DNA from 2 places in the Mesorhizobium sp. M7A.F.Ca.US.002.01.1.1 genome. Region 2 is predicted to be linked to the other one. Evidence: riboswitches for the same ligand, from Rfam matches in the RefSeq annotation. Region 2 holds a riboswitch; the other holds the start of a gene.
The links. A riboswitch is a leader RNA that binds a small molecule or an ion and turns the genes downstream of it on or off. The one in region 2 is predicted to bind S-adenosylmethionine.
Positions count from the first base shown of each region.

Region 1: linked by a shared signal. The riboswitch ahead of EN932_RS21500 (O-succinylhomoserine sulfhydrylase) and the one ahead of EN932_RS09785 (homoserine O-acetyltransferase) in region 2 are both predicted to bind S-adenosylmethionine.

Region 1 covers NZ_RZQE01000239.1:1,392-8,158, reverse strand. The annotation lists partial or broken gene argF (ornithine carbamoyltransferase) at 1-251, shown strand, start outside; gene EN932_RS21515 (Hsp33 family molecular chaperone) at 362-1,393, shown strand; gene apaG (Co2+/Mg2+ efflux protein ApaG) at 1,441-1,833, opposite strand; gene EN932_RS21505 (ceramide glucosyltransferase) at 2,067-3,218, shown strand; gene EN932_RS21500 (O-succinylhomoserine sulfhydrylase) at 3,226-4,413, opposite strand; SAM riboswitch at 4,471-4,548, opposite strand; gene EN932_RS21495 (2'-deoxycytidine 5'-triphosphate deaminase) at 4,623-5,717, shown strand; gene EN932_RS21490 (ABC transporter substrate-binding protein) at 5,818-6,591, shown strand; gene araD1 (AraD1 family protein) at 6,764-6,767, opposite strand, start outside.
Region 2 covers NZ_RZQE01000065.1:7,667-14,433, reverse strand. The annotation lists gene EN932_RS09815 (aldo/keto reductase) at 1-425, opposite strand, end outside; gene EN932_RS09810 (gamma-glutamylcyclotransferase) at 546-1,067, opposite strand; gene EN932_RS09805 (DUF2125 domain-containing protein) at 1,210-2,208, shown strand; gene EN932_RS09800 (sugar kinase) at 2,216-3,139, shown strand; gene EN932_RS09795 (prephenate/arogenate dehydrogenase family protein) at 3,147-4,082, opposite strand; gene hisC (histidinol-phosphate transaminase) at 4,088-5,197, opposite strand; SAM riboswitch at 5,335-5,412, shown strand; gene EN932_RS09785 (homoserine O-acetyltransferase) at 5,527-6,696, shown strand; gene metW (methionine biosynthesis protein MetW) at 6,755-6,767, shown strand, end outside.

The sequences.
Region 1 (6,767 bases), on a different contig from region 2:
CCGATTGCTGGGTGTCGATGGGCCAGGAGCATCGCGCCCGCGGCCACAATGTGTTCTCGCCCTACCAGGTCAATGCCAAGCTGATGGCGAGAGCCAAGCCGGACGCGCTGTTCATGCATTGCCTGCCGGCGCATCGCGGCGAGGAAGTGACAGACGAGGTTATCGACGGACCGCATTCGGTGGTCTTCGACGAAGCCGAGAACCGGCTCCATGCCCAGAAGGCCGTGCTTGCCTGGTGTCTAGGCGCTTGAGGTGTCTGGGCGCTTGATCCCTGGGAGCTTGATCTGCGGGCGTGTGATGCCTATTTGCGCCGCATCACGCAAATCAAGCGCGTTTCGACACATGCGCCCCGGAGGGCGGCATGGCCGCGCCCTGGAGCTTTGTCATGTTGGAAACCTATCAAGTGACTGAACATCACCCCAAACTCGGTGAATTCGGCTATGCCGGCGACGATCACGTCGTGCCGTTCGAGGTCGGCCCTCTCGACGTGCGCGGCCGCACGGTCCAACTCGGGCCAATGCTGGACGCCATCCTCAGCCGCCACGATTATCCCGAGCCGGTCGCCCGCCTGCTGGCGGAGGCCTGTGTGCTGACCGTGCTGCTCGGCACTTCGCTGAAGTTCGAGGGCAAGTTCATCCTGCAGACCCGCACCGACGGGCCCGTCGACATGCTGGTTGCGGATTTTTCCACGCCCTCGGCGCTGCGCGCCTATGCGCGTTTCGATGCCGACCGGCTGGAAGCGCTGGTCGCGGCGGGCGAAACCTCCCAGCAGACGCTGCTCGGCAGTGGCGTGCTGGCGCTGACCATCGACCAGGGCGCCCATACGCAGCGCTATCAGGGTATCGTCCAGCTCGATGGCGAGACCCTGGAAGACGCGGCACGCACCTATTTCCGTCAGTCGGAGCAGATCCCGACGGATATCAGGCTGTCGGTGGCCAAGCTTTTGACGCCCGGTCCCGGCGGCGCCCGCGAGCAATGGCGCGCCGGCGGTATCCTGGCGCAGTTCCTGCCGCAGTCGCCCGAGCGCATGCGCGTCCCGGACCTGCCGGGCGGCGATGGCGATCCGCGTGAGGAGATCCACGATCCGGTCGACAATTCCTGGCAGGAGTTGCTGGCTCTGCTCGGCACCATCGAGCCGACCGAACTGATCGACCCGACGATCGGCGCCGAGCGGCTGCTCTACAGGCTGTTCCACGAGCATGGCGTGCGCGTCTTCGGCGGTGTTCCGGTCGCCGACCAGTGCTCGTGCTCCAGGGACAAGATCCGCGGCATCCTCGAGGGTTTTTCCGCCCAGGAGATCAAGGACAGCACCGAAGACGGCGGCATCCACGTCGCCTGCGAATTCTGTTCGAAGCAATATGATTTCGACCCGGCGGAATTCGCGGCCCAGTAGAGTAGAAACCACGCCTCACCGGTCGCTCCGCGGCCGGTGAGGCGAAATCAATTCACCGTCCGCCGCGTCCCCGGCAAGTCCAGCGAAAACGCCGGAATGGCGATGTCGAACGTCTCGCCCCGCTTGTTGCGCATCGTGTAATGCCCGACCATGATGCCGGACGGTGTCGAGAGCGGGCAACCGGATGTGTACTGGTAGCTGTCGCCGGGATTGAGTTCGGGCTGGTCGCCGACCACGCCGGGGCCGCGCACTTCCTCGACCCGGCCGGTGCCGTCGGTGATGTGCCAATATCGCGACAGAAGCTGCACGAAATCGTCCGACTGATTGTCGATCGTTATCTGATAGCCCCAGACATAGCGGTTCTCCGAGGGATCCGAACGGTCCTCCAGATAGAACGGCCTGACCTGCACTTCGATGTTGCGCGTGACGGCGCTATACATAAGCGGCTCCAAAAAACGGTTCCAGCGGAACTTTCGGCGCTCCGTGCGGTTAGGTCAACCGATCGAAGCCTCCTCTGGCCGGCCTCGCGGGCAGGTGCCGACAAAGAATGTCATTTAAGTGACATATGACAATGATGGTGTGCGCGGACTGGTGACGCGCGACTCGGGCGCTCTGCTGAACTGTTGAAACCGGCCATCTTGCGGACCGGTTTTCCTGGAGTGACCGGACCTCGATGCAACTCACTCTCATAGCCGCCACGCTTTCAACCGTCCTCATCCTCTCGAATCTCGCCAGCATCGTGCTCGCCGCGTCGCGTCTGAGACGGCGTCGCACCATTGCGCCGCCGGCCGGCAAGCCGCGGCCAGTGTCGATCGTCGTGCCGTCGCGCGGCGTCGAGCCGTTCACGCAGGAGACGCTGGAACGCGCCTTCTCGCTCGACTGGCCGCGCTATGAGCTGATTTTCTGCGTCGCCCATGCCGACGATCCGGTGGTCAAATTGATAAACAGGACGATCGTCCGGTTTCCGAAAGTGCCGGCCCGGCTGCTTGTCGGCGACGACCGCATCAGCGCCAATCCGAAACTCAACAATTGCGTCAAGGGCTGGGAAGCGGCGCGGCACGACTGGGTCGTCCTGGCCGATTCCAACGTGCTGATGCCGAGGGACTACATCCAGCACCTGATGGCTGCCTGGCGGCCCGGCACCGGCCTTGTCTGCTCGACGCCGATCGGCTCGCGGCCGGCCGGCTTCTGGGCCGAGGTCGAATGCGCTTTCCTCAACACGCTGCAGGCGCGCTGGCAATATGCCGGTGAGGCGCTCGGCCTCGGCTTTGCCCAGGGCAAGAGCATGCTCTGGAACAAGCCGATGCTCGACGCCAAGGGCGGCATCCGCGCGCTGGCCGCCGAGATCGCCGAGGATGCCGCTGCGACCAAGCTGGTGAACAGTCTCGGCCTGCGCGTCAATCTCGTCGCCGCCCCCTTCGAGCAGCCGCTTGGCCGGCGCTCGTTTGACGAGATCTGGTCGCGTCAGGCCCGTTGGGCGCGCCTGCGCCGCGTCACTTTCCCGCTGTTCTTCGCACCCGAAATCCTGACCGGCGCCGTGGTGCCGCTGGTGCTTGCGCTGATTGCAGCGGCAAGCGCCGGCTTCAGCCTCTGGGCAACCGCCCTTGCCGTGCTGGCGGCCTTCTATCTTCCGGAGTGCGCCCTGGCCTGGTCCAAGGGCTGGTACCTGTCGCCACGCATGGTCGCCGCGATCATGGCGCGCGACCTGATCCTGCCGGCGATGTGGGCGCGCGGTTGGCTCGGCGGCGCCATCGACTGGCGCGGCAATGCGATGACCATCGGTACCAAGACGGCCGAGCTGGAAGAGACGCCGTCCGGCGCCTGAAGGCCTCCTACCTGGCCTTCAGCGCCTGCGCGATGTCCTCGAGCAGATCGTCGGCATCCTCCAGGCCAACCGACAGCCTGAGCGTGCCCGGCCCGATGCCGAGCTCGGCGCGCGCCTCGTCGCTGAGATTCTTGTGCGTCGTCGTCGCCGGGTGGGTGATCAGGCTCTTGGCGTCACCGAGATTGTTGGAGATCAGGACGATGTCGAGCGCGTTCTGCAAGGCGAAGGCCGCCTGCTTGCCGCCCTTGACGTCCAGGCAGATCAGCGTCGAGCCGCCCGACATCTGCTTCTTGACGATGTCGGCCTGCGGATGGTCGGCGCGGCCGGGATAGATGACGCGCGCGATTTCCGGCCGTTCGGCCAGAAAATCGGCGATCCGGCCGGCACTTTCCGTCTGCTGGCGTACGCGCAGCGGCAGCGTTTCCAGGCCCTTCAGCAGCGTCCAGGCGTTGAAAGGCGAAAGGCTTGGGCCGGTATGGCGGAAATAATCGTGCAGGTTCTCGTCGATCCACTTCTTGTCCGACAGGATGACGCCGCCGAGACAGCGCCCTTGGCCGTCTATGTGCTTGGTCGCCGAATAGACGACGATATGGGCGCCGAGCTGCAAGGGCTTCTGCTGCAGGGGCGTGGCGAAGACATTGTCGACGATCAGCCTGGCGCCGATCGAATTGGCAAGCGAAGCGACAGCGGCGATATCGACCACTTCCAGCGTCGGATTGGTCGGGCTTTCCAGGAAGAACAGCTTGGTGTTCGGCTTGACCGCCTTTTCCCAGTTGGCGATGTCGGTGCCGTCGACCAGCGTCGCCTCGATGCCGTATCTCGGCGCCAGCGTCTCGACCACCCAGCGGCAGGAGCCGAACAGCGCACGCGCCGCCACGATATGGTCGCCGGCCTTGGCGCTGCACAGAAGGGCGGCCGTCACCGCGGCCATGCCCGACGCGGTGGCGCGCGCGTCTTCGGCACCTTCCAGCGCGCACATGCGCTTCTCGAACATGTCGACGGTCGGATTGGCGTAGCGCGAATAGATGAAACCCGGCTCTTCGCCCTTGAAACGGGCTTCGGCGGCTTGCGCCGTTTCGTAGACATAGCCTTGGGTGAGATAGATCGCTTCTGACGTTTCGCCGAAACCGGAACGCAGCGTTCCGCTGTGCACGAGTGCCGTCTGAGGCTTCCAGTTGCGCTTCTTGGTGCTCATCGCTTTTCTTCCAGACACAAAAAAACCGGCCGCGAAAGTCGCAACCGGTCCATACGGCCTTGCGGCCCGACGGTCCTTTAGCGACTTGTTTAACGTGGCTGCAAGCCGACCGGCCAAATCACCACGGGATAACGACCCTTTAGACCCGCACCGCGCTTGCGTCAATTGCCGGCTTCATTAAGAGGTTTGTACCAAGCAGGAGTGGAGCCTTGCGGCAGACAGGCATTCTTCCCGACCAGGACATATCGGCGCTGTTCCAGTCCGGCGCGCTGAAGTCGGCGCGTGCGCTCGACACCGACCAGATCCAGCCGGCCAGCCTCGATCTCAGGCTCGGCGACAAGGCCTGGCGGGTGCGCGCCTCCTTCCTGCCCGGCCCCAATCACAAGGTCTCGGAAAAGCTCGACCGGCTGCAGCTGCACGAGATCAATCTGGCCGAGGGCGCGGTGCTGGAGACCGGCTGCGTCTACATCGTGCCCCTGCTTGAAAGCCTGGCGCTGCCGGCGGACATTTCAGCCTCGGCCAATCCGAAGAGTTCGACCGGGCGGCTCGACATCTTCACCCGCGTCATGACCGATCGCGGCCACGAGTTCGACAAGATCGCCGCCGGCTATCATGGCCCGCTCTTTCTGGAAGTCAGCCCGCGCACCTTCCCGATCGTCGTCCGCACCGGGTCGCGCCTGTCGCAGATCCGTTTCCGCATCGGCAATGCGCTGCTCTCGGAAGCCGAGTTGCACGACCTGCATCGCACGCAGATGCTGGTCGCCACCGAGCCGCCGAACATTTCCGGCGGCGGCATCGCGCTGTCGATCGACCTCAACGGCGATCAAAGCGGCTTGGTCGGCTATCGCGGCAAGCATCACACCGGCCTCGTCGATGTCGACAAGCGCGCGGCCCAGGAAGTCGTCGACTTCTGGGAACCGATCCACAAGAGCGGCGCCGGCGAACTGGTGCTCGACCCCGATGAATTCTACATCCTCGTCAGCCAGGAGGCGGTGCATGTGCCGCCGCTCTACGCCGCCGAGATGACGCCCTTCGATCCGCTGGTCGGCGAATTCCGCGTCCATTATGCCGGCTTCTTCGATCCGGGCTTCGGCCATTCCGGATCCGGCGGCACCGGCAGCCGGGCGGTGCTGGAAGTGCGCAGCCATGAAGTGCCGTTCATCCTCGACCACGGCCAGATCGTCGGCCGGCTGGTCTACGAGCATATGCTGAAGCGGCCGCAGGCGCTCTACGGCACCGATCTCGGCTCCAACTACCAGGCGCAGGGCCTGAAGCTGTCCAAGCATTTCCGCGCCGCGCGCTGACCCTCATTGCCCCAAGGCAAAATACTTGCCTGTACCGGCTCGCCATGCTTGGCTGCCTTGCCGCCCGTCAAGCTGGCGGCGTTCAAGGGGAACCAAGAAAATGCGATTTTCGAAATGGGTCATATCGGCGGCGGGCGCTGCCATGCTGGCAACACTGGCCGGCTCTCTGTCGGTGCAGGCGGCGGAGAAAATCAAGATCGGCACCGAGGGCGCCTATCCGCCGTTCAACACCATTACCGCCGACGGCAAGGTCGAAGGCTTCGACATCGACATCGCCAATGCGCTGTGCGCGCAGATGAAGGTCGAATGCGAGATCGTTACCCAGGACTGGGACGGCATCATTCCCGCTTTGCAGGCCAAGAAATTCGACGCCATCATCGCCTCGATGAGCATCACCGAGGAGCGCAAGAAGCAGGTCGCCTTCACCAACAAATATTATACGACACCGCTGGCTCTGGTGGCGCCGAAGGACACCGATCTCACCTCGACCGAACCGGCGGCCCTTGCCGGCAAGACGGTCGGTGCCCAGGCTTCGACCACGCAGGCCGACTATGCCCAGAATGAATATGGCAAGGCGGGCGCGGAGGCCAAACTCTATCCCACCCAGGAAGAGGCGATCACCGACCTGACCAACGGTCGTCTTGACGCCGTGATCTCGGACAAGTTCGTGCTGATGGATTGGCTGAAGAAGGCAAGCGACGGCTGCTGCAAGCTGGTCGGCGACGTCAAGGGCACCGAGACCCAGGCCGGCATCGCCGTGCGCCTGGACGACACGGCCCTGCGCGACAAGCTCAACGCGGCCATCGACGCGATCGTTGCCGACGGCACCTACAAGAAGATCCAGGCCAAGTATTTCGACTTCGATATTTATTGAGGCAGAGGCGCCTTTTTCCTTCTCCCCTTATGGGAGAAGGTGTCGCCGGAGGCGACGGATGAGGGGTGTTCCAGGGAACGCCAACGTTTCACTCCGCTGGAACACCCCTCATCCGTCTCGGCGCCAACGCGCCGATCCACCTCCCACTTGGGGAGAAGGAAAAGGCGCGCTCTCAA
Region 2 (6,767 bases):
TCGTAGGCGCCAAGCGTTTCCTCATAGGGCGTCGCAGGATCCGGCCAATGCGACAGATAGAGATCGATGAATTCGGTCTGCAGCCGCTTCAACGATGCGTCGACGGCCTTTTCGATGTAGGCGGCGGACAGGTCCTTGTGCCCCTGTCCCATATCCGAACCGACCTTGGTGATCACCACGACCTTGTCGCGATTGCCACGGTCTTTCATCCATTTACCGATGATGGTTTCCGATTCGCCGCCCTTGTGGCCTGGAACCCAGCGCGAATAGGCGTCCGCCGTATCGATGGCGTTGAGGCCGGCGCCGACGAAGCGGTCGAGCAGGTCGAACGAGGTTTTCTCGTCGGCAGTCCAGCCGAAGACGTTGCCGCCCAGAACCAGCGGCGCGATGGACAAGTCGGTGCGACCGAGACGACGTTTCTGCAAGGCGTATCTCCGGGATGATTGGGCGGGCAAATGGCGCCCGCGGGCTGAGGGTTGGAGCCTAACCTAGGTCTTGCCTGAACGAGGTCAAAGGCCTGGTGGCCTTTTTCCGCAGAGCCAGCTTCACAAAGGCGCGACCTGCCGCGCCACCTCTTCCAGCCAATGGTCGCGAATGCCCAGCGCCTCGAGATGCTCCAGGGTGCTCAGCACATAGTCCTCGTTGTTGCCGGACTGGCCGACCGCACCGCGCACCACGGCCGCCGCATCTGCAGCGTCGAGCGCTCCGGCATATTGCTCGTGCTGGCGGTCGACAATGTAAACCACCGCGTCGACCGTACCGCCGCCGTCGAGGCGAACCTTGAGCAGACGCTCCAGATAGACATTGGTGACCAGCTCGCGCTCGCGCAGATAGGCCATAACCTCGTCGCGCAAGTCGCCGGGGACGCGGAATGCGAGGCCGACGCAGGACCCGCCACGATCGAGGCCGAGCACCAGCCCCGGCCGCTCGCGCGTGCCGCGATGCACGAAGGAATAGACGCATAGCGAGCGCCGGTAGCCATGCAGGCGGGCACGCTGTGTTTCGACATGCGCGAATCCCGGCCGCCAGATCAGCGAGCCATAGCCAAACACCCAAAAATCGCCCATATCGCCGCGCCTGATTGCAAAAGATGCCAACACCGCACCCGGACCGGTGTTTTTTCCGCCCGTCCCGTCTAACTATTCGTCTGTCCACCTGGCGGAATCGACTACCCGTCCGCAATACCCATGCGTTAACGAGAGCCAAAGCATGACGTCAAGTGACGAACGCCAGCCGAACAAACGTCGCCGCCTGATCTGGCTTGCAGCATTCATCGTCGTGCTGTTCGCCCTCTACAGCGGCGGCTGGTTCTATCTGGCTGACCGCGTCAGGAGCGAGGCCGACAAGGCGGTTGCCACGCTCAACAAGAATGGCGTCGAGGCCGGCTGCGCCAATCTCCAGGTCAGCGGCTATCCCTTGAGCTTTACCGTCTCCTGCGACAACCTCGCCTATGAGGACGATGCCAAGAACATTGCGGCCTCGGCCGGCAGTTTCAACGCAGCCGCCCAGATCATCCAGCCTCTGTCGCCGGTTGCCAATCTGCGCGGCCCGCTCAGGACCTCCGTTCCCGACATGGTGCCGCTGTGGATCGACTGGGACAATCTGCAGGCCAATTTCAAATTGTGGTGGCCGCTGCCGCGGCGGATTTCGCTGGAGGCAGAGGGCCTTTCCGGCCAGACCGATCCGGCCGACGATACCGATCCGGTGCAACTGTTCAGTGCCGGCAAGGCATCAGGTCAGTTGCAGCCCAACGGCGAGGATATCGACTATCTCGGCAGTTTCGGCGATCTCGAGGTCGACCCCGACGCAATTGGAGGGCGCGTGCTTCCGGCGCTCGATGCCAGCGGCGACGTGACATTGAAGAACGGCGTCGCACTGATCGGCACGCAGGTGAAGAGCCTTCGTGGCCAGGCGATCGAAATCCGCAACCTTGACCTGTCGTCGGGGACGGCGCGCATCACCGTTTCGGGACCGCTCTCGGTCGATGCCGAGGGCCTGGTCAACGCCGACCTGATGATCAGGTTGAAGGACCCGAAGGCGGTGGCGGCCATCCTCGGCACCGCCATACCCGAGCAGAAAAGCCAGATCGAGCAGGGTTTTTCTGCCCTGGCGGTGCTCGGCAACGAACCGTCCATGCCGCTGAAGGTGGTCAGGGGCAAGGCCTCGCTCGGCTTCATTCCGCTGGGCAAGATCAAGCCGGTCGAATAGCTCAGCCATGGCAAAACCGGTGAAGCTGCTGAGCGTTGGCGCATTGACGCTGGACACCATCCTGCGCGTCGAGACGCTGCCCATACATCAGGGCAAGTTCATGGCCTCCGACGGCGTCCAGATCGCCTCGGGCATGGCCACCAGCGCCGCCTGCGCTGCCCATCGCCTGGGCGCCGAAGTATCGCTGTGGGCGAGTGCCGGCGACGATGCCGTCGCCGACCAGCTCATCGCCGGCATAGAGGCCGAAGGCGTCGATTGCACCTTCGTGCGGCGCGTCAGAGGTGCCCGCTCGGCGCTGGCCTCGATCCTGGTCGACGCGCATGGCGAGCGCATCATCGTGCCGTTCTATGACAGGCTTGCCCAGGCCGATCCCGATGTCCTGCCGGTCGCCGACCTCATGGCATTCGATGCCGTTCTGGTAGATGTCCGCTGGCCGGGTGCGGCGGCACTCGCCCTGAAGGCGGCGCGCGCCATCAGCCGTCCGGCGATCCTCGATGCCGACACCGCGCCGCTGGAGGTCCTTGAGCAGTTGTTGCCGCTCGCTACGCACATCATCGCTTCGGAGCCGGCAGCGCGCATCGTCTGCGGCCAGGCGCTCGATCCGGAAACGGCTTGCGCCGATCTCGCCAGCCGCACCGACGCTTTTGTCGCAGTGACAGGCGGCGCGGCGGGCAGTTGGTGGCACGACCGTCGCGCTGGCTGCGTGCGCCATGTCGCGGCGCCGAAAATCAAGGCGGTCGACACGCTCGCCGCCGGCGATGTCTTTCACGGCGCCTTCGCCGTCGGGCTGGCGGAAGCCATGCCGGTCGAGCAGGCTTTGCGGTTTGCCAGTGCGGCCGCGGCGCTCAAATGCCTGCGCTTCGGCGGCAGGCTTGGGGCGCCGAACCGAGCCGAGACGCTGGCCATGGTTGCGCAGACCTGGCCTGCCTGAGACAGACCTAGCCCTTCGCGGGGTGCTCGACCGCCTGACGGCCGAAATCGGGAACGTCGATGTCCTGGCCGGCTTCGATGATCGAGCGGCGCACGGCGCGGGTGCGGGTGAACAGGTCGAAGAGTTTTTCGCCGTCGCCCCAGCGGATTGCGCGCTGCAGCGACGCCAGATCTTCCGAGAACCGCGCCAGCATTTCGAGGATGGCGTCCTTGTTGTGCAGACAGACATCCCGCCACATGGTCGGGTCGGAGGCGGCAAGGCGGGTGAAGTCGCGGAAGCCGGAAGCCGAATATTTGATCACTTCGGATTTGGTCACTGACTGCAGATCATCGGCGGTGCCGACGATGTTGTAGGCGATGATGTGCGGCAGATGCGAGACGATGGCCAGCGTCATATCGTGATGCTGGGGATCCATCGTGTCGATGTTGGCGCCGCAGCGCCGCCAGAACTCCGACAGCCTCTCCAACGCGTCCGGGTCGGTGTCGGGCAGCGGCGTGAAGATGCACCAGCGATTGTCGAACAGGTCGGCGAAACCGGCGTCGGGGCCGGATTTTTCTGTGCCCGCCAGCGGGTGGCCGGGAATGAAATGGACACCTTCAGGCACATAAGGCTGCACTTGCGCAATGACAGACGCCTTGGTCGAGCCGACATCGGTGAGGATCGCGCCCGGCTTCAGCGCCGGCGCGATTTCCTCGGCAACCGCGCCGGACGATCCAACCGGCACCGAAATGATGACCAGGTCGGCATCGCGGACAGCTTCTCTCGCATCGGTGCTATAGCTATCGCCCAGCCCAAGCTCCTCGGCCCGTGCCAGCGTCGCCGCACTGCGGGTCGAGATGGATACGTGGCGGGCGAGGCCCTCGCGGCGGATGACGCGGGCCAGCGACGAGCCGATCAGGCCGATGCCGACCAGCGCGATCTTTTCAAACATCGGTGATGTCATGGTTTCTAGCTTTTCAGGAATGTCGTGAGAGCGGCGACAACGCCGCGATTGGCCTCTTCGGTGCCGACGGTCATGCGCAGCGCATTGGGAAAGCCATAGCCCGAAACGCGCCGCAATATATAGCCGCGCGCCGTCAGATAGTCGTCCGCCGCCGCCGCCGAATGTTTCTGGTCCTCGGGAAAATGAATGAGGATGAAATTGCCGACGCTGGGCGTCACCCGCAACCCAAGCTTTGTGAATTCCTCACTCAGCCAGGCCAGCCAGGTCTCGTTGTGCGCCACGCTGCGCTCGACATGGGCGCGATCGCGAATGGCGGCGATGCCGGCCTCGATCGCCGTCGCATTGACGTTGAAGGGGCCGCGCACGCGGTTGATGGCGTCGACGATGTGCATCGGCGCATACATCCAGCCGATCCGCGCCCCGCCAAGGCCGATCTTGGAGAAGGTCCGGGTCATCACCACGTTCTCTGCGCTGCCGACCAGTTCGATGCCGGCCTCATAGTCGTTGCGGCGAACATATTCGGCATAGGCCGCGTCGAGCACCAGAAGCACGTTCTTCGGCAGTGCGGCATGCAGACGCCGCACCTCCTGGAATGGCACATAGGTGCCGGTCGGATTGTTGGGATTGGCGAGGAACACGATCTTGGTGAGCGGCGTGACGGCGGCCAGGATGGCGTCGATATCGGCGCGCTCGTCTGTTTCCTTGATCGTCACCGGAACGGCGCCCGCCGACTGGATGTAGATCTTGTAGACCATGAAGGCGTGCTCGGTGATGACGGCCTCGTCGCCGGGCGCCAGATAGGTCTGCGCCAGCAGGCCGAGGATTTCGTCGGAGCCGTTGGAGCAGATGATGTTCTGCGGGTTGAGGCCATGCACCTCGGCGATCGCTTCGCGCAGCCGCCTGGCGGTGCCATCTGGATAGACGTCAAGCTTTCCGGCAATCTCGCGCGCGGCTTCGATCGCCTTCGGCGAGGGCCCGAGCGGGTTCTCGTTGGAGGACAGCTTGTGGACCTTGGCGACGCCGGCAGGCGCCGTGCTCTTGCCCGGCACATAGGCGTCTATGTCCATGATGCCCGCGCGCGGGGTTGGACGTGCCTGGTCCGGTGTCTGGCTCATGTCGCAAAATCCGTCGAGAACGCTTCCTGAGGGAAGCCGCAGCGGAAATACAAGCCGTGGCCTGCAATGTCGAGAGGCGACAGCCTCCCGCCCAAGGCAGGCCGTTGACGCCGGCGCGCCACAGCCCTAGAAGGGGAGCGAACTTCCGTGGTGATTTGGCCGGTCGGCTTGCAGCCACGTTAAACAACTTGCTAAAGGGCCGTTTGCATCCTGTAACCGGCTTTGCGACCGCAATGCCGGTTTTTTGTTGTCCGCGCCGGCCGGACACCCGTATCGGCATCGACTTTCGACGAGTGCGATGCGTGGGCTCAAAGTGTGAGATGGATGTCATGGCCGTTCTGCGTGCCCGCAAAACCAACAACGAGGTCGACCAACCGTCGAGCCCGGTTTTGCGTTTTGGATCCGACAAGCCGCTCAAGCTGGACGCCGGTACGCTGCTGTCACCGTTCCAGATCGCCTACCAGACCTACGGCACGCTGAACGATGCCCGCTCCAACGCCATCCTCGTCTGCCATGCGCTGACCGGAGACCAGCACGTCGCCAGCACCAATCCGGTGACCGGCAAGCCAGGCTGGTGGGAAGTGCTGATCGGGCCCGGCAAGATCATCGACACCAATCGTTTCTTCGTCATCTGCTCCAACGTCATCGGCGGTTGCCTTGGGTCCACCGGCCCGGCCTCGACCAATCCCGCCACCGGCAAGCCCTATGGGCTTGACCTGCCGATCATCACCATCCGCGACATGGTGCGGGCGCAGCAGATGCTGATCGACCATTTCGGCATCGAGAAACTGTTTTGCGTGCTCGGCGGCTCGATGGGCGGCATGCAGGTGCTGGAATGGGCGTCGAGCTATCCGGAGCGCGTCTTCTCGGCACTGCCGATCGCCACCGGCGCGCGCCATTCCTCGCAGAACATCGCCTTTCATGAGGTTGGCCGGCAGGCTGTCATGGCCGATCCGGACTGGCATGGCGGCAAATATTTCGAGCACGGCAAACGCCCGGAAAAGGGCCTGGCGGTAGCGCGCATGGCCGCCCACATCACTTACCTGTCGGAAGCCGCCCTGCACCGCAAGTTCGGCCGCAATCTGCAGGATCGCGAAGCGCTGACCTTCGGCTTCGACGCCGACTTCCAGATCGAAAGCTATCTTCGGCACCAGGGCATGACCTTCGTCGATCGCTTCGACGCCAATTCCTACCTCTACATGACGCGGTCGATGGACTATTTCGACCTCGCCGCAGACCATGGCGGCCGGTTGGCCGATGCCTTCGCCGGCACGAAAACCCGCTTCTGCTTGGTGTCGTTCACCTCGGATTGGCTGTTCCCGACCGAGGAGAGCCGCTCGATCGTGCATGCGCTCAACGCCGCCGGCGCATCGGTATCCTTCGTCGAGATCGAGACCGACCGTGGCCACGACGCATTCCTGCTCGACGAGCCGGAACTGTTTGCCGCCATTAACGGCTTCATCGGCTCGGCCGCCCGGGCGAGAGGGCTCAGCGCATGACCCGGAAAAATTGCAGGCTTTTCGGATCGGGATCATGCGCCAGGCGGGAGGCGAAGCCATGAGCGTCAACC